2 regions of the Polaromonas sp. P1_F4 genome follow, and region 2 is predicted to be linked to the other one. Evidence: predicted binding sites of a transcription regulator. Region 2 holds the regulator's gene; the other holds the start of a gene.

Region 1 (9,952 bases), on a different contig from region 2:
CGATCGAACTGGGCGCCGACGTGATCGAGATGGACCTGGTCGTGACCAGGGACGGCGTGCTCGTCACCCGTCACGACCCCAATCTGGCGATCAGCACCGACGTGGCCAAACACCCTGAATTCGCCTCACGCAAGAAGACCATCCAGGTCGACGGCGAAACGCAGACCGGCTGGTTCAGCAACGACTTCACACTGGCTGAGATTCGCACCCTGGGCGCGATCTCGACCGACGCCGAGCGCCCGCAGCAGTTCAATGGCCAATACAAGATCCCGACCCTTCAGGAAGTAGTGGACATGGCCAAGGCCCAATCCATCAAGACAGGCCGCACGATTGCGATATACCCGGAAACCAAGAACCCGACCTACTTCCGGGAACTCGGCCTGCCGATGGAGGACAAGCTGATCGCCATCATCAATGCTGCCGGATGGAACAGCAAGACCGCGCCCATCTACGTGCAGTCGTTTGAACCCGGCAGCCTGAAGTACATGAAGAGCAAGGGCCTCAATACGAAACTGATCCAGCTCGTCGACGGCGACGGCATTGACCCGAAAACCGGCCGCGTGACCTTTGCCGTGCCGAGCGACCGCCCTTACGACTGGACCAAGGCCGGCGACAAGCGTTTCTTCAGCGCCATGGTCACACCCGCGGGCCTGGCCGAGATCAAGACCTACGCCGATGGCATCGGCCCCTGGAAGCGCTACATCATCAGCACCAAGGGCACCTTCGGCGCCGACGGCAAGCAGGTCGACATCAACCGTGATGGCAAGCTCAATGATGCAGACTCCATCTCGCAGCCAGCCACCAGCTTCGTCGCCGATGCGCACAAGGCAGGCCTGTTCGTTCATCCCTTCACCTTCCGCAATGAGTCGCGCCGCCTGGCCAGCGACTACCAGGGCGATGCCAAGGCCGAGTACCTGGCCTTCTACCGCACCGGTGTGGACGGCGTGTTCACCGACTTCACCGACACCGCCATCGCCGCCCGGACGCAGTACCTGAAAGAAGCCGGCCGCTGAGCAAGCCGTGGCGGGCTTCACCCGCCAGACCTCAATGCTATGAAATTAATAGCTGCTTGCGCCCATATTTAATGGGCCAGGCAGCTTTTTCATTTATGGAGAAGGCCATGCAGGCTCCGCTCCCACGATGCGCGGCATATTCCAGCCTTAGGGTCGGCTACACAGCCCGGGTGTATGGCCCAGCTTTTCTCAAAATGAAACATCGGGCCCATGAAGATACGGCTTCAGGGGAGACTTCAGCGACGGTGACTGGCTTATAGTGACCTACGCACAGAACCTCATTCCCACTCACTTTCAAGCGCAAACCCAACACACCATGAAAACCAAAGCCGCAGTCGCCTGGAAATCAGGCCAGCCCCTGACCATTGAAACCGTGGACCTGCAAGGCCCCAAGTTCGGCGAGGTGCTCGTCGAGATCAAGGCCACCGGCATCTGTCATACCGACTACTACACGCTCTCGGGCGCCGACCCGGAAGGCATCTTCCCGGCCATCCTCGGTCACGAGGGCGCAGGCATTGTGGTGGATGTCGGCCCTGGCGTGACGACGCTCAAAAAAGGCGACCACGTCATCCCGCTCTACACGCCTGAATGCCGGCAGTGCAAGTTCTGCCTTTCGCGCAAGACCAATTTGTGCCAGCTGATTCGCGGCACGCAGGGCAAGGGCCTGATGCCCGACGCCACCAGCCGCTTCAGCCTGGACGGTAAACCCATCTTTCACTACATGGGCACCAGCACCTTCAGCAACTACACCGTCGCCCCTGAAATCTCGCTGGCCAAGATCCGCGAAGACGCGCCCTTTGACAAGGTCTGCTACATCGGCTGCGGCGTCACCACCGGCATCGGTGCGGTGCTCTTTACCGCCAAGGTCGAAGCCGGCGCCAACGTCGTGGTGTTCGGCCTGGGCGGCATTGGACTCAATGTGATCCAGGGCGCGAAGATGGTGGGTGCCGACAAGATCATCGGTGTGGACATTAACCCCGCGCGGCAGGAGATGGCGCGCAAGTTCGGCATGACGCACTTCATCAACCCGAAGGAAACCGAAAACGTGGTCGACGCCATCGTGCAGTTGACCGACGGCGGCGCCGACTACAGCTTTGAATGCATAGGCAACACCAAGGTGATGCGTCAGGCGCTGGAATGCACACACAAGGGCTGGGGCCGCAGCATCATCATCGGCGTGGCGGAAGCCGGCGCCGAGATCAGCACCCGCCCCTTCCAGCTGGTAACCGGCCGCAAATGGGAAGGTTCAGCCTTCGGCGGCGCGCGCGGCCGCACCGATGTGCCGAAGATTGTGGATTGGTACATGGAGGGCAAGATCAATATCGACGACCTGATCACGCACACCATGCCGCTCGAAGACATCAATAAGGGTTTCGATCTAATGAAAAGCGGCGAATCCATTCGTGGTGTTGTCGTCTATTAGCCCCCACGGTCGCTCACTTCGCGTAGCTCCCTGCCCCCCGAGGGGGCCGCTGCGCCTGCGGTCTGGCAAAGCCAGTCCCGCGGCCCCTGCTTGAACAGAAAGACATCCATGACGACACAACTGGAATTGCTCAGCGAACACGGCTGCTTCGGCGGTGTGCAGCGCTTTTACCAGCATGACTCGCGCGAGGTCGGCTTGCCGATGAAGTTCTCGGTGTTCCTGCCGCCGCAAGCCATGACTGGGGAGAAGGTGCCGGCGCTGATCTACCTGGCGGGCCTGACCTGCAACGAAGAAACCTTCATGATCAAAGCCGGTGCGCAGCGCCTGGCAGCAGAGCTGGGCCTGGCGTTGATTGCGCCCGACACCAGCCCGCGTGGCGCGAAAATTCCGGGGGAGACCGACAGCTGGGATTTCGGCCGCGGCGCGGGCTTCTATCTTGATGCGACACAGGCGCCGTGGTCACGGCACTACCGCATGGAAAGCTACATCACGGCAGAGCTGCTGCCGCTTCTGACGGGCACCCTGCCGATTGATGCAGCACGCATCGGCATCTTCGGCCACTCGATGGGCGGTCACGGCGCGTTAACGCTCGCGCTCAGGCATCCGGATCTTTTCACATCGGTCTCAGCGTTTGCACCTATCTGCGCGCCCAGCCAGTGCCCGTGGGGCCGCAAGGCGTTTACCGGCTATCTCGGCAGCGATGAATCAAACTGGGTTGAACACGACGCCACCGCCTTGATGAACCTGATGCCCGCAGCGCCCTACCCTGGCGGTATCCGCATAGACCAGGGACTGGATGATAAATTCCTCGCCGAGCAGTTGTACCCCGAGCTCTTTGAAGCCGCCTGCGCCAAGGCGGGCCAGCCGCTGGCGCTACACCGCCATGTGGGCTATGACCACGGCTACTACTTCATCGCAACCTTCATGGCCGAACACCTGCGGCACCATGCGCAGCAGCTGGGTCTGGCAGTGGCCGCTTGATTGAAGACCGTGAGCAGGCCTTAAGCCTGCATTAAGGCCGCCCCAATACAATCCAGCGCTATGCCGCTGCGCCCTTCCCCTTCCGCATCCTCCACATCGCGGCCCGTTCATCTGACCACTGTGCGGCAAGACGCCGGCATGCGGCCGTTGTGGCTGGTGGTCATTGCAAGCCTGTGGATCGCCACGGTATGCAATATGGCCTTGTGGCGCGAGCTGGCCCGCCTGCCGGGCCTTACCGGGGGCCAGGCGGCGGTCATAAGCATCGCCTTGGCGCTGGTGATTGCGCTGGCGACCACCGCGCTGCTCAGCGTGCTGGCCTGGCGCTGGACGCTCAAGCCCGCCATCACGCTCTTTCTGCTGTCGGCCGCTTTCGGTGCCTATTTCATGGTGACTTATGGCGTGGTCATCGACAAGACCATGATGATCAATACGCTGCAGACTGATGTGCGCGAAACACGCGACCTGCTGAACTGGCGACTGATAGCCACGGTGCTGGTGCTGGCGGTGCTGCCGATGATTTTCCTGTGGCGGCAAAAAGTCAGGCGTGCAGGCGCAGTGCGGCAGGTACTCACCAACGCCGCCACCTTGACCGGCGCCTGTGTGCTGCTGGTGCTGGTGGTGTTTTTGTTCTTCCAGAGCATTGCCTCTGTGATGCGCAACTACACGCATGTGCGCTACCTCATCAATCCGCTCAATTCCTTCTACGCGCTAGGCGCCATCGCGGCCAAGCCCTTCCAGCGCGACGAATCCACTCTGTTGCCGTTGGGTGAAGACGCAAAACTCGGTGCCAATTACACAGCCCAAACCAAGCCACCGCTACTGTTGCTGGTGCTGGGTGAAACAGCGCGCAGCGCCAACTTTTCGCTCAACGGCTACGGCCGGCCCACCAACCCGCTGCTCGCAAATGAGAACGTCGTGAGCCTGCGCAACGCATGGTCGTGCGGCACCAGCACGGCTGCGTCGGTGCCCTGCATGTTCTCCAACTTCGGGCGTGAAGCCTATGACTCACGCCCGGCCAATTACGAAGGCATGCTGGACGTGCTACAGCGCGCGGGCCTGGCCGTGCTGTGGATAGACAACCAGTCAGGTTGCAAGGGCGTGTGCGACCGCGTTCCCAACGTCAACACAGTACAGCTCAAAGTACCGGGCTTGTGTGACAGCGGTGAATGTTTTGACGAAGTGATGCTGCACGGCATTGACGAGCGCATTGCCGCATTGCCGGCCGAGCGCCGCGCCAAAGGCGTGGTGGTCGTGATGCACCAGATGGGCGGCCATGGCCCGGCGTACTACAAGCGCTCGCCGCAAGCCGTCAAAAAATTCCTGCCCGAGTGCACCGACAACGCGCTGCAAAGCTGCAGCCATGAAGGCCTGCTCAATGCCTATGACAACAGCATCGTCTACACCGACAAATTGCTGGCGTCATCCATCCAGTGGCTCAAGGCACAGGAAGCGCGCAGCGCGCCGGCCCTGCTGTACCTGGCCGACCACGGCGAGTCTCTGGGCGAAAACAACCTCTACCTGCACGGCATGCCCTACGGTATTGCGCCTGAAGTGCAAAAGCGCGTGCCGTGGATCACCTGGCTCTCGCCCGAGTTCGAGCAGCGCAACAAGCTGACCACCGCGTGCCTGAAGCAGCAGCTGGACGCGCCGGTGAGCCATGACAACTACTTTCACTCGGTGCTCGGTCTGATGAATGTGCAGACCAGCGTCTACAAAGCCGCGCTCGACATCTACGCGCATTGCGTCAAGCCCTGAATCTGCACGGCGGCTGCCGGCCTGCGATCATCCGGATGCGCCGTAGGGCTTTTGGCGCCCTGCATGCACCAATGTGATGGCAGATTTAATATTCACTTTTCATCTCAATAACAATTCTCTTATGCAAGGGTTGAATATGAATATTCGCAAGGCTGTCGCCTCCAGCATCGCCTCCACACTCCTTTTGACATTCGCGCTTAGCGCCAGCGCAGCGGATTTGCTCGACACCGTCAAGCAGCGCGGCACGCTCAAAGTTGCGCTCGAAGGCACCTACCCGCCCTTCAACTACAAGGAGGGCGGCCAGCTCGCCGGCTTTGAAGTGGAACTGGCCAATGCGCTGGCGCAGAAGATGGGCGTCAAAGCCGAGTTCTCCACCAGCGAGTGGAGCGCCATCCTCGCGGGCCTGCAGGCCGGCAAGTACGACGTGGTGATCAACCAGGTGGGCATCACTGACAAGCGCAAGGAGACCTTTGATTTCTCCGAGCCCTACACCATCTCCGCCCCGCAGCTGATCATCCGCAAGGACGAAAAGCGCGAGTTCAAGACGCTGGCCGACCTCAAGGGCAAGAAGCTCGGCCTGGGCCAGGGCACCAACTACGCCGACATCGCCAAAAAAGTCGGCGGCATCGACGTCAAGACCTACCCCGGCGCGCAAGAGTATTTGCAGGATCTGGCACTGGGCCGCATCGACGCCGCGCTCAACGACAGCCTGCTCATCCCCTACATCGTCAAGCAGACCAAGCTGCCGCTCAAGCCCGGTGCGCCCGTGGGCGAGCTTGAAAAGTCCGGCATTCCTTTTGTGAAAAACAACCCGAAGTTCAAGGCCGCCATCGACAAGGCGCTGGCAGACCTGCAAGCCGACGGCAGCTTCGCGAAGATATCGAACAAATGGTTTGACCGTGACGTGAGCAAGCCGCCTGTCGCCGTGAAATAACCGAAGTAACATTCGATCAGCCGCGCGCCGCCTTTCGGCAGGCGCCTAAAACAACCCCGGCGCTACGCCGGGGTTTTTATTTGTGGAGACCCTTATGGACCTGACCGGCTTGACCCAGTTGCTGCGCGATGCCCTGCCGCTGATGCTCAAAGGCGCGGCGTGGACGCTGTTGCTGGCGGTGGCGTCTGTTTTCTTCGGCGCCATCATCGGCACCCTCGTGGCAGTCACGCGGCTGGCCAAGGTGCAGGTACTTTCGCAGTTTGCAACGCTGTATGTCAGCTGCATGCGCGGCACGCCGCTGCTGGTGCAGCTCTTCGTCATTTACTTCGGCCTGCCCAGCATCGGCATCCAGTTTGACCCGATCAGCGCAGGCATCCTGGGCCTGAGCCTGAACGTGGGCGCCTACCTGTCGGAAACCATCCGCGGCGCGATCAACGGCGTGGAACACGGCCAATGGAATGCGGCCCGCAGCCTGGGCCTGACGCAGGCGCAAACCCTGCGCTACGTCATCGGCCCGCAGGCCCTGCGCCTGGCAGTGCCCAGCCTGTCGAACAGCCTGATCAGCCTGATCAAGGACACCTCGCTCGTCTCGGTGATTGCCGTGGGCGAGCTGATGCTGGCGACCAAGGAAGTGATTGCCACGACCTTTCAGCCCTTTCCGCTGTACCTGGCGGCGGCGGGCATTTACTGGGCGATGAGTGCCTCGTTTGAAACGCTGCAGAAGAAGCTCGAAGTGCGCCTCAACCGCAGCTACCTGCGCTAGCGAAGCGCCGGTCACCAGAATCAGGTGTCGCCGATCAAACCACTCTGAATCGCCTGCTCGGTATTCGCAAAAATCGCCATCGCGGTCAGCATGCGCCGAAAGCCCAGCTTGCGGTAAAACGGCTCCTTGCCGGCGACCGCGTAGAGGATGATTTTTTTGTGACCGCTGGAAAGCCGCACCAGCGCTGCAACCATGTCTTTGCCCATGCCTGATCCCTGCCGGTCCGGCGCCACTGCGATGTCGCAGATGTAAGAGCAGTCCCTGCCGTCTGCTACCGCACGGCCCGCAGCGATCAGCTTGCCGGCGTCATACACAAAACACTTGAACATGCTGTTGGAGAAGACGACCTGCAGGTCCACAGGCTTCTTGTCGCCCAAGGGGGCAACGCGGTAGAGATTGGAGAGCTCTTCCCAGTCCGCATCGGCCATGCCTTCCGATGAATATTTCCAGTCAAGCGCCAAGGTGAACTCCTTTTATTTTCAAACGGCATGAGGCGTGATGCACACGCTTTTTGGACTATAGCCCTCGCGTCGAACTGACACGTGCCCCCTCAGAACAGCCTGCCCTGCCCTTCGGCACCCGCAGCCGCTGGCGGCCGGAACTGGCTCATGTCCAGCTCAATGCGCTGGCGGTTAAAGCCAATCCGGTTGCAGGCTTTCTCAAAACGCTGCCTGATGAGTTCGGCCCACAGGCCGTGGCCTTTCATGCGCGTGGCGAAGTCGCTGTCGTAATCCTTGCCGCCACGCATTTCGTGGATGCGCGCCATGATGCGCGCGGCGCGCTGCGGGTAGTGCAGCTCCAGCCACTCCTTGAAAATGGGCGCCACTTCCCAGGGCAAGCGGATCACGGTATAGAACGCGCTGCGTGCACCGGCCTCCCAGGCCGCCTCCAGCACATGCTCCATGTCCTCGTTCACAAACGGGATTTGCGGCGCCACGCTGACGCCGACTGGAACGCCGTGCTCTGCCAGCGTGCGGATGGTGCGCAGGCGCCGGTGCGGTGCGGCCGCGCGCGGCTCCAGCTTGCGCGCGAGTTCGCCGTCGAGCGTGGTGATGGTCACGTAGGCGGCGGCCAGCTTGTCAGCGGCCAGCGGCGCCAGCAGGTCGAGGTCGCGCTCCACGCCGCTGGATTTGGTGATCAAAGAGAACGGGTGCCGCACTTCCTGCATCACCTCAATGATGCTGCGCGTCAGTCGCAGCTCGCGCTCGGCGGGCTGGTAGCAGTCGGTGGCCGAGCCGATATTGAGCAGCTTGGGAACATAGCTGCGTTTGCGCAGGTCGGCGCGCAACACCTCGGCAATGTTGCGCTTGGCGATGATCTTCGTTTCAAAATCAAGCCCAGGCGAAAGATTGAGGTAGCTGTGTGTGGGCCGCGCATAACAGTACACACAGCCATGCTCACAGCCCCGGTAGGGATTGATGCTGTAGTCAAAAAAGATATCGGGCGAATCGTTGCCGACAATGGCGCTGCGCGCTTCTTCCATCGTGACCGTGGTTTCGATCCGGGGCGCCTCGCTGGAGACACCTTCTTCCAGCGTACCCCAGCCGTCGTCCCATGCGTTGCGCACGTCTTTCTCAAACCGGTGCGGCATGCGTGTAGCAGTGCCCCGGCCCTTGATGGCATGGAGAGGAATGACGGCGTCGGACATAGGGCAACAAGATTCGGTGGAAGGTAGTGGTACCCGGCAGGGCCGCAGAAAATACTGTATATAAATACAGTATATTCAAACAAAAACCCTTTGGCAAATGTCTGCAGCAGTGCCCGCAATAATGGGTTTAAAGCAGGAGACATCCCATGGCACACGTACTGGCAAAACTCACCGGCGCGCCGCTGGCCGCCGTCAAACAGCAGCTGGAAAAAGATGCGGATGAACATGCGAAGCAAGGCATGTATCTGAAGCATCTCTGGCAAAACGCGGAAGACGCAGCAGAGGTGTTTTTTCTGTTTCAGGTGAAAGACCTGGCGCATTGCCAGCAACGCATGAAGCAGACGCATGCAAAAGCTCGCGAAGAAAACCCCGATGTACCGCTACCGGCCCTGACGTTTCTGGAGGATGCCTGAGGACTCATCGAATGCGTGATTGGTACGCCCCTTTTCCATTTTCCCTCCCCTCTCCTCCCCTTCCGTTCCACCATGATCCAGCGACCTGAAAACCTTTATGCCCGCTATCACGCCCACGTATATTTCGGGCCCGGCACCGTTGAGCAGGCACGCGCCTTGTGCGAAAAGGCCGGTGCACTTTTCGGGATTGCCGTGGGGCGTGTGCATGAACGCGAGGTGGGGCCGCACCCGCGCTGGAGTTGCCAGCTGGCATTTGACCGCGCGGCGTTTGACAGTGTCATTCCCTGGCTCGAAGAACACCGCGACGGGCTGGATGTGTTTGTGCACGGGCTCACCGGCGACGACCTGGCCGACCACACCACACATGCCTCATGGCTTGGTGAGCCTGCGGCATTGAAGCTGGAGATGTTCAGGCGGTGAGCCCGGCTCCGGTTGAATGCTATTAATTCAATAGCTGGTTGCGCTCGTCCAGAAAGGCGCAGAGCTGCTTTTTTAACGCAAATAAAAGCGACTCAGCCAGCGCGACCGCAAAGGAATCGGTCGCGACTCTACCGACTGGTACAGCACCCAGCCCGCCAGCAGCGACAGCAGGAAGGCCGTCAACAGGCCCAGCACATTTGCCGCAAGCTGCGTGGGCCAGAAGTGGCTCACGATGGCATTGACCAGCAGGCACACCGGAAAGTGGATGAGGAACACGGAGTAGGACATCTGGCCCAGCTGCACCAGCCGGCGCTGCTGCAAGCATTGCACCGGCCAGGCCTGCGGCTGAAGCACCGCCAGCCCGGCCAGGCCGAAGGCGGTAACGAGCGCCACGACCACGCGCCCCCTGAAATCCAGCGCCAGGGCCAGCCCACCCATGACCGCCAGGGTCACCAACCAGAAGCTGCGCCGCGCGCCAAGGCGGTTTGAGGCCCAGAAAGCCAGCATGCCCAGCGCATAGGAGCCGCAGAAATAGAGGGCGGTGATATCAAAGGCCTGCAGGCGGTTGAAGAACAGCAGCGAGGCCAAGGCGACCAGCAGGA
Region 2 (9,952 bases):
GACGCTGCAGGCCACAACGGCCCTCCCCGACCACCATGACTTCACCGATCAAGACCTGGAAGCGGAGGCACTCAAAGGGCGCGTGGTGCTGTGCACTGAAAAAGACGCTGTCAAGCTTTTTGCCCTGCAGGGCACGTCACAAAAGGAGGTTCTGGCCGTGCCTTTGGTGTTTACGCCCGAACCAGCGTTCTTTGCCGCACTCGATGCCCGGCTGGCCCCGCTGATTTCTCCCTTACCATCAGGCCATGGACACCAAACTGCTTGAACTGCTGGTCTGCCCTGTGACCAAAGGCCCGCTCGACTACGACCGGGAAAAACAGGAACTTGTTTCCCGCAGCGCCCGCCTCGCCTACCCGGTGCGCGACGGGCTTCCCGTGCTGCTGGAAAGCGAAGCGCGGACCTTGACCGACGAAGAGCTCGGCCTGTGAACGAGTCCTTGAAAAAAACAAGCCAGACCCCGAAAGCATGAGCTTCACCGTCCTCATTCCGGCCAGACTGGCCTCTACACGCCTGCCCAACAAGCCGCTGGCCGACATCGGCGGTGCACCCATGGTCGTGCGTGTGGCGCAGCGCGCTATGAAAAGCACCGCCTTGCGCACCGTCGTCGCAACGGACAGCAACGAAATCATCGAAAAATGCGCGTCTTTCGGCATCGCCGCCGTGCTGACACGAGAAGACCACCCCAGCGGCAGCGACCGGCTCGCGGAAGCCTGCAGCGTGCTGGGACTCGCGGACGACGACATTGTGGTGAATGTGCAAGGTGACGAGCCGCTGATTGACCCGGCCTTGATCGACGCGGTCGCGCGCCTGCTCATCGAGCGACCGGACTGCGCCATGAGCACGGCGGCGCATGCCATCCAGCAGCTGGCCGACCTGAACAACCCCAACGTGGTCAAGGTGGTGCTTGACGCGCGCCATACGGCCCTTTACTTCAGCCGCTCACCCATTCCGGCCGCGCGCGACTTTACCGGCAAGGCGTGGTGGGAGGCCGGCAGCAGCCTGCCCCGGCCACTCCGGCACGTCGGCATTTACGGCTACCGGGTGGGATTTCTGCGGGAGTTCCCGCGCCTTCCCCAGTCGCCACTCGAGCAACTGGAGTGCCTTGAGCAACTCCGGGCACTGTGGCACGGCCATCGCATCGCCGTGCACATCACCGGCGACGCGCCCGGGCCGGGCGTTGACACCCCGGAAGACCTGGACCTCGCCCGCAAGTTGTTTTCCTGACCTGCCCTCCCCGGCACGACGCCGGCTCGTAAGTTGCTGTCAGGGGTGCATGCTATCCTTGGGAAAAACACAAGTGTGAGGCCTGCAGGACGTGCCGGCAGCCCTCCATACCTGTCAAGCAGCCCCTGCGGAAACCGGCCGGCGGTTCGGGCTGACTTCAAGAATTCATAAAATCCGAGGACATCCATGAGACTGATTTTGTTGGGCGCGCCTGGCGCGGGCAAAGGGACGCAAGCGACCTTCATTTGCCAGAAGTACGGTATCCCCCAAATTTCCACCGGCGACATGCTTCGTGCGGCCGTCAAAGCCGGCACGCAGCTGGGCATTGAAGCCAAAAAAATCATGGACTCGGGTGCACTGGTCAGCGACGACCTGATCATCAATTTAGTCAAAGAGCGCATTGCCCAGCCCGACTGCGCCAAGGGCTTTCTGTTTGACGGCTTTCCGCGCACCATTCCGCAGGCCGACGCCATGAAGTCTGCCGGCGTCAAGCTGGATTACGTTCTTGAAATCGACGTACCCTTCGACGCCATCATCGAGCGCATGAGCGGACGCCGTTCGCACCCCGCCTCAGGCCGCACCTATCACGTCAAGTTCAATCCGCCCAAGGTCGAAGGCAAAGACGATGTGACCGGCGAGCCGCTGATCCAGCGCGATGACGACAAGGAAGAAACCGTCCGCAAGCGCCTGGAGGTTTACAGCGCCCAGACCCGTCCGCTGGTTGAGTACTACTCCAGCTGGGCAAAGTCAGAGCCTGAACTGGCCCCAAAATATCGTGCCATCAGCGGCATGGGCGGTGTTGACGAGATCACCGCCCGCGCGTTCAAAGCGCTGGCGGGCTGAATCGAGCCTCCAGCGAGTCCATCTGCACCCCAAAGCCGTCAATCTGACGGCTTTTTTCATTCTGGTTCCCGGCAGACTGGAATCGCAAGGCAGGGTTCAGCTTTCCGCCAGCAACTCGAGCATCATCGCTATCCTCGCCTTCACGGGGCTCAGCCCCTGCGAATCAGAAAACAGATCCCCCGGTGTGGGCAAGACACGACCATTGAGGCACCTTGTCGACCGGACGACCCGCACCCCCGCAGACCGCGCGCGAAGCAAGGCCGCCTCCAGCGCATGGTGCAAGGTGCCATTACCCGTGGCGGCAACTACAAGCCCCTGAACACCCTGCGCCAGCAACGCGTCCACGACCGCACCACTGGCGCCGGCATGGTTCATGACAATCTCAACGCGCGGCCACTGGACCGGAACCACGGAGTTCGCTATTATTTTAATAGCTGCTTGCGCCCGTTCTACATGGGTTTCAGGCCAATTTCTCATTAACCTGAGGAATCCTTCCTCCACATAGCCAATCGGCCCCGCATCACCGGAGTCAAAGGCGTCAACCTTGTAGGTATGCACTTTCTGCACGTCCAGCGCGCTGTGGATGGTTCCGGCGCACACCGCAACAACACCCCTCGCCCCTGCATGACGCGCCACCGCCATGGCATCCAGCATGTTCTGGGGGCCGTCAGGCACCAGCGCCGTCGCGGGCCGCATGGCGCAGGTCAGCACCACGGGTTTATCGGGGCGGCACACCGCATGAAGGAAATATGCCGTCTCTTCCAGCGTGTCCGTTCCGTGCGTGATGACAATGCCCTGCATGTCCGGCTGGGCCAGAAAGTAGTTGACCCGACTGGCCAGCTGCATCCATACCTCGAAGCTCATGTCCTTGCTATCGACCTGCGCGACCTGTTCGGTCATCAGGGGGCCGAACCTTGCCAAGGGCGGGACCGCCGCGACCAGCTGCTCAACGCCCACCTGGGCAGCGGTATAGCCAATGTTGTCCGACGCACTCGCAGCCTGCCCGGCAATCGTGCCGCCAGTGCCCAGAATCACAATATTTTGAGGATGCATAAGACGTAAACTTGCAATCTTTTAAAAACTGGATGAAAATACAGTTACTGGATATTAAAACAGCTACAGTAACGTTGCGTACCTAAGGCCAACAGGCAATACGCAAACGGGCTGAAGTTGTGATTCAAGGAGCAACAGTGATGAGCACACTCGATAACTTTTCGCATTTTCCCTCTGAGGCTCCCAAGCTCACTGCGCGCCAGCAGCAAATTCTGGAATTGATCCAGAGCGCCATCGCGCGCACAGGCGCCCCGCCTACCCGTGCTGAAATCGCCGCCGAGCTTGGCTTTCGCTCTGCCAATGCCGCCGAGGAGCACTTGCAGGCACTGGCCCGCAAAGGCGTCATCGAACTGGTCAGCGGGACCTCACGCGGCATACGTTTGCGCAATGACGCCCTTCGCAGCCTGAACGAATCCAGAATCAAACAGTTTTCCCTGCCGTTGCAAAGCCTGGCCCAACTCGCCCTACCTCTGGTGGGGCGGGTTGCTGCTGGCAGCCCAATTCTCGCGCAGGAACATGTCGAGCAAACCTATTATTTTGAAAGCAGCCTGTTTCAGCGCCAGCCCGACTACCTGCTCAAGGTCCGCGGCATGAGCATGCGGGACGCAGGCATCATGGATGGCGACCTGCTGGCCGTCAAGCAATCCAAGGAAGCCAAGAATGGTCAAATTGTCGTGGCCCGGCTGGGTGATGAAGTGACCGTCAAGCGCTTTCGCCGCAACAAGCACCTGATCGAACTTCTGCCCGAAAACCCGGACTTTAAAACCATTGTGGTCGAGCCCGGCGAGCCTTTCGAACTGGAAGGTCTGGCCGTCGGCCTCATTCGCAACACGATGCTGATGTAGGCAGCTCACCTGGCCACGCACCAGGTGGCGGGCGTTTGGCCGTTGTGATGGCCAACACCCTGGTGCCGGGGCCTTCCTGGCAATTTGCCAGTTTGCAATCCTGCCTGTGTAAACCTCTCTCATACAGGAGTTCATCATGGGAATCGTCAGTTTTTCACATTCACCAATGTCGTCAGTCCTGCTGGCCCCCGTGCAGGCATTGGTGTCATTGTTATTGCCGGCGCAGGGTATGGCTGGGGCAAGCCGTTTTTCCGCGCCAGCCGGCGCGCAGCCCAGATCTCACCAGCTTGCGCTACCCTTTGCTTCCGGCGATTTCGCGGCAATGCGCGGCCCATCTGCCCGCGCCACTGGTGCTCTTGCCGTCCAACCCTCTGTCAAGGCGTCCCGGCCCAGCCGGCTGCGAGTTGTCCGTGAGTTTGACTCCAATGTCGGCCCAGCGTGCGCTGGCCGCATGGTGATATCCGGCCGCATGGCCGACGTCTGCGCGGAACTTGAGCGCATGAGCCAGCGAGAAACCTCTTTGAGATAACTGGTACAGCAAGCTTCCCACCAGAAGTTCAGCCCGGGCCTATGCGCTTTGCGGCGCCGTCTGGTGCGTTTCCTTGAGATACAAAATCCCCAGTCGGAAGTGACCCCGGCGGCAAGGAAGAAAAATCTTGCAGGCACAATATCGGCATGAATATTGTGATCCTCGACGATTACCAGGACGCGGTGCGGAAACTGAACTGCGCGGCCAAGCTGGAAGCCTACCCCGCCAAGGTCTATACCAACACCGTTAAAGGCATCGGCCAGCTGTCCGTCCGCCTCAAGGATGCCGATGTCATCGTCCTGATCCGGGAGAGAACCCAGCTCAACCGGCAAGTTATTGAAAAACTGCCCAAACTCAAGCTGATTGCCCAGACAGGCCGTGTCGGAAGCCATGTAGATGTCGCGGCTTGCACAGAACGCGGCATCGCGGTTGCCGAGGGCATTGGGTCTCCTACGGCACCCGCGGAGCTGACCTGGGCGCTGGTGATGACCGCCATGCGCCGCATTCCACACTATGTAGCCCACTTGAAGCATGGCGCCTGGCAACAGGCAGGGCTCAAGTCAGCTTCGATGCCACCCAATTTCGGCATCGGCTCCGTCCTCAAGGGCAAGACATTGGGGGTATGGAGCTACGGGAAGATCGGGCAAATTGTGGCTGGCTACGGCAGGGCCTTCGGTATGCGTGTCATCATTTGGGGCCGTGACGCATCACTGGAGCGGGCACAGGCCGATGGCTTTGAAGTCGCGGCCAGCAAAGCCGAATTCTTTGAGCAAAGCGATGTACTGAGCCTTCACCTGCGGCTCAACACGGAGACACGCGGTATCGTCACGCTGGAAGACCTGTCGCGCATGAAAACCACGTCCCTGCTGGTGAATACGTCAAGGGCGGAGCTGATCGAACCGGAAGCATTGATCGCCTCCCTCAATCGCGGGCGGCCCGGCCTGGCGGCCATCGATGTTTTTGAGTCGGAGCCCATCCTGCAAGGCCATGCGCTGCTCCGACTGGAAAACTGCATTTGCACGCCGCATATTGGCTATGTTGAACAGGACAGCTATGAGCTGTACTTTGGCGCGGCGTTTGACAATGTCGTCAACTTCATCAAGGGCACGCCCACCAATATCGTCAACCCGGGGGCCTTGCAAGTACGGCGCTGATGTGACACGCCCAGCCTGATCAAGTGCGCGCAAATCGGAAACTCCCGGCGAGCCAGGCTGAAACTTTCGCTCAAGTTTTCTGCGTCGGCCCCGAAGAATCCGGAAAGTCGAGGTCAAACTCGATGAGATTGTTGGCAGCGGCTTGCGGCGGCCGCGCACCAGCGTCGATCGATGGAAACGGGGCCAGGTCCGCCCCCTCACCTGCACTCAAATCAATATCAAGGCCAAGCCGGGGGGACGCGGGAGGCTGTGTCGGGTCGGTTGCGCTTGCCACGGCAGGAGATGGCAAGGGCGCCACGATCTGGAACCGGGCTGACAGTGGCTGGATGCTGGTGGGTCCAAAGCCTGCAACGCTTGGGAGCGTATCCGGCATGGTCGGAATCGACGGTGCGTCCGATGGTTTGACCGGTGCTTCGGCGTCGCCGGACGGCCGGCTAACAATCCTTTTTGCGATCGAGTGGAGGAGCAACAGCTCGCGGTAGGCGGCCAGGCTGAAGACCTCTCCCCGCGAATCCGGTTTGCGGAATATGGACTCTTCAAGTACGTCGAGTACCTTGGGCGTTGGCCAGAGGGCCTCAATCCGCGAGAGAGCCTCCGTGTAATACTCAAGATCGTGCGTATTCGCCGCGTATTCGTCGAATGCCGGCACCTTGGCATTGAACATCTTGTTGAAGTCTGTGCGCAACGCGTCGTAATCCTCCCGGCGTCCCAAGCTGTGATAGAGGTCAAACAGGTCGAGATAGACGAGCGCGCTTGTTTCCACGTTGTCCATGATGTGGTGGCGCAGAACATCTACCGCCTTGTCGGGCCGGCCGAGCGACAGGAAGAAATCGGCCTGTTGCTGCACATCAAACAGCTCTTCGGCATTCACAATCCGCGGCATGCTGCTGATACCGCTCAGGCTAGGCAGAAATTCCGAGGGAAATCTGGATTCGGCAACCCTTGGGCGCGCCACGGCGCCTGAAGCCGGCGTATTTTTCGGCGCCTCGAAAAATGGTTCGCTGGGATCGAAATCAACCAGCGAATCGGGCAAAGGCCCGGCGCTCACCGATTCAGCTTCTGAGGCCCTGCGCAAGAAGGCCTTCCCGGTGTTACCCGTACCTTCAGTCACATAAGGCGCGCCGTCTTCAGCAAACCCCTTGCCCCACCATGATCCCCGGCTGACACGGTTTTGCTGTCGGCTACGTATCCATAGCGCCAGGATCGCAAGAAGGGAGGCGGCCAGCAAGGCGTAAAGGGCGTATACGAGCCAGTTGTCATAGCGTTCACCGCGCGCCTGCTCAAGCTGGCCGCGCATTTCCATCACGGCTTTTTCGGTTTTCTGGCTTCGCGCGAGCATGCCGGCAACATCGGCTTCCAGGGATTTCAGGCGCTGGCTCTCGCGCACCATGTCTTGCGGCTGTGCATTCAGCGCCTGCCACAGTGCGGCGGCGGCAGCGCGCTGCTGGGCGTCCGTTGAGGGTTCCGTCAGCAGCTCCGGCGAAGACCTAAGCACAGGGTCGCGCTCGGCCGCCAGGTCAATGGGGTCAAGTTTCAGGCGAGAACGGGGCTTGCCCGCCGGCCCGGATGCGGACTTCCCAGACCCGCGGACAGCAGGCGTTGCCTGCAGCGACCCAACTGAAGCAGTCGATCGCAATTCACTGCCTCCGGCAGGCGGGACTTTTCCGGACCTCGCTCTTGGGGATTTTCCCGGGCTGGAGGGCGCGGAGCCTGCCTGTGCCTTTGTGGCGTTGCCGCCAGCGCCAGCAACACCAGGCATCTGCGTCACCAGAGGCGCAGTCGCCACGACTTCTCCGCCGACAACGGGAATCGGGTTGGTGTTTTCTCCGGCCACTTCCGCCAGCAGCACATACTTGCGCGTGTTTTTCTGCAGGCATCCTTCACGCACATAGAGTGTCACCACCGGCTCATCGACGCCTGAGCTTGTGCGGATGCGGATCAGTGCCTCACCGGAAGCGCCTTGCGACGTGACAACACGTACTTTGTCCTGGGGAACCTGGCTGTCGCCAAAAAAAATATCAGCCGCCACGCAGACTGCAGACAGCCCTTCCGTGCCGTCCAGGTGCGCCGACAGAGTGACATCAAGGGGGCGTCCGACAAGGGTGGCGCCGCGCATGCGCCCCAGCGACAATGCCACGCTGTGGACGGCAACGCCCATCAGCAGAACGCCAAGGAGATATTTGACAGGCTTCTTGGCAAGTTTCATGGGGTGGGCAATTTTGACACGGGACCCTGACAAATACGGTCGGCCATAATTCAGGCATGGAAGTAAATTACACGAATGTGGGAATAGTTGGCACCGGCGCCATGGGGCGCGGCATTGCGCAGATCGCCGTGCAGGCCGGCAGCACCGTCAGGCTGATGGACGCGCAGGCAGGCGCCGCGGAAAAAGCGCGCGAAGCCCTCTGCACCCAATGGGACAAGCTCGTGGAAAAAGGCCGCATCGACGCGGCCGCGGCAGCCGGGCACAAAGACCGGCTTGTGCTGGCCGCCACCCTCACTGACCTCGCGGCCTGCGACCTCATCATCGAAGCCATCGTGGAGCGGCTGGAGGTCAAGAAAGCCCTGTTCGCCGAACTCGAGACACTGGTACCTGTGCACACCGTGCTGGCCAGCAATACCTCCTCGCTGTCCATAACGGCCATCGCCGCAAACCTGAAGCACCCCGAACGCCTGGCCGGTTACCATTTCTTCAACCCCGTTCCGCTGATGAAAGTGGTGGAGGTCATCGCCGGCCTGAAGACTAGCCCCGCCGTGTGCGAGGGCCTCAGCCAATACGCCCGGCAAATGGGCCACACACCCGTGCAGGCGCAAGACACGCCCGGCTTCATCGTCAACCACGCCGGCCGAGGCTACGGCACCGAAGCGCTGCGCATCGTCAGCGAAGGCGTCGCCGACTTCGCCACCATAGACCGCATCCTGCGCGACCAGGCCGGCTTCAAGCTGGGCCCTTTCGAGCTGATGGACCTGACCGGGCTCGACGTCTCCCATCCCGTGATGGAGTCAATCTACCACCAGTATTACGAAGAAGCTCGCTACCGTCCCAATGTGATCACGGCGCAGCGCCTGGCCGGCGGCGTGCTGGGCCGCAAGACCGGTGAAGGCTTTTATCGTTACACCGACGGCGCCATGCAGGTGCCGCCCGAGCCGGCCGTCCCTGATGTGACCGAACTCCCGCCGGTATGGGTGTCGCCGCGTGCTTCACGCCGCTCGGAGCTGTTGCAGCTGCTCAAAAACCTGGGCGCCAAAATCGAGACCGGCGCCTCCGCATCGCCACAGGCCCTGATGCTGGTGGCGCCCCTTGGCTTTGACATCACCACCGTCGCCGTCGTGGAGCGGCTGGACCCGGCCCGCACCGTGGGCATCGACATGCTGATCGACGACGCAGCCACCAGGCGGCGCGTGCTGGCCACCAACCCGGCCACCCGCACCGACATGCGCGACGCCGCCCATGCCCTCTTCGCCCGCGACGGCAAAGCAGTCAGCGTGATCCGCGACAGCGGCGGCTTTGTCACCCAGCGCGTGGTGGCCACCATCGTCAACATCGCCAGCGACATTTGCCAGCAAGGCATTTGCAGCCCGAAAGACCTTGAGACGGCTGTGACGCTGGGCCTGGGTTATCCCTTGGGCCCGCTGGCCATGGGTGACCGCTATGGCCCCACCAATGTGCTGGAAGTGTTGTTCAACATGCAGACCGTGTACGGCGACCAACGCTACCGCCCTTCCCCCTGGCTGCGGCGGCGCGGCGCCATTGGCCTTAGCCTGTTACACCAGGAGGAATAGCACCCCCTTCGGATGCTCACTTCGTGTAGCACCTTCCCCCCTCGAGGGGGCGGCGCCTGCGGCCTGGCGAAGCCAGTTCCGCGGCCCCCACTGGCAAGGGGATCTGTACGGGGACTTGGTCCCTGCCTATTTCTTATTTCGATGCATTGGAAAAACTAGCATGGCAGGCGCAATCAAAGGTACGAGCGAGGGTCAGACCCTTATCCTGACGATCAGCAACCCCGAGTTCAAGAACGCGCTCGGCCCCGACATTTACGCCGCGGGCATTGAGGCGCTGAATGCCGCTGAAAACAACCCCGACATCCGCAGTGTGGTGATCACCGGCGAAGGTGCCATGTTTTGCGCAGGGGGCAACCTGCAGCGCCTGGAGGCCAACCGCCGCGAGGCGCCGGAGGTGCAAGCCCAGAGCATTGAAGGCCTGCACAACTGGATTGACTCGATCCGGACTTATCCCAAGCCGGTGATCGCCGCCGTGGAAGGTGCTGCCGCCGGTGCAGGTTTTTCACTGGTGCTGGCCTGCG

Evidence for each region. The regulator LexA, encoded in region 2, represses DNA repair genes until DNA is damaged. The targets are predictions, from matches to a motif close to ACTGTATNNNNATACAGT.
Region 1: the regulator LexA is predicted to act here: its motif matches at 8,571-8,588, upstream of AC1DYQ_RS10970 (PA0069 family radical SAM protein).

Annotation. Positions count from the first base shown of each region.
Region 1 covers NZ_JBFUBP010000004.1:245,338-255,289, reverse strand. The annotation lists gene AC1DYQ_RS11005 (glycerophosphodiester phosphodiesterase) at 1-1,013, shown strand, start outside; gene AC1DYQ_RS11000 (S-(hydroxymethyl)glutathione dehydrogenase/class III alcohol dehydrogenase) at 1,330-2,436, shown strand; gene fghA (S-formylglutathione hydrolase) at 2,545-3,417, shown strand; gene AC1DYQ_RS10990 (phosphoethanolamine transferase) at 3,478-5,172, shown strand; gene AC1DYQ_RS10985 (transporter substrate-binding domain-containing protein) at 5,309-6,106, shown strand; gene AC1DYQ_RS10980 (amino acid ABC transporter permease) at 6,201-6,869, shown strand; gene AC1DYQ_RS10975 (GNAT family N-acetyltransferase) at 6,890-7,330, opposite strand; gene AC1DYQ_RS10970 (PA0069 family radical SAM protein) at 7,420-8,517, opposite strand; gene AC1DYQ_RS10965 (hypothetical protein) at 8,664-8,930, shown strand; gene AC1DYQ_RS10960 (DOPA 4,5-dioxygenase family protein) at 9,003-9,350, shown strand; gene AC1DYQ_RS10955 (acyltransferase family protein) at 9,423-9,952, opposite strand, start outside.
Region 2 covers NZ_JBFUBP010000001.1:976,356-986,307, reverse strand. The annotation lists gene lpxK (tetraacyldisaccharide 4'-kinase) at 1-265, shown strand, start outside; gene AC1DYQ_RS04660 (Trm112 family protein) at 246-428, shown strand; gene kdsB (3-deoxy-manno-octulosonate cytidylyltransferase) at 466-1,224, shown strand; gene adk (adenylate kinase) at 1,411-2,067, shown strand; gene AC1DYQ_RS04645 (asparaginase) at 2,164-3,120, opposite strand; gene lexA (transcriptional repressor LexA) at 3,261-3,965, shown strand; gene AC1DYQ_RS04635 (D-2-hydroxyacid dehydrogenase family protein) at 4,641-5,648, shown strand; gene AC1DYQ_RS04630 (type IV pilus assembly protein FimV) at 5,719-7,854, opposite strand; gene AC1DYQ_RS04625 (3-hydroxyacyl-CoA dehydrogenase) at 7,911-9,431, shown strand; gene AC1DYQ_RS04620 (oxepin-CoA hydrolase, alternative type) at 9,592-9,952, shown strand, end outside.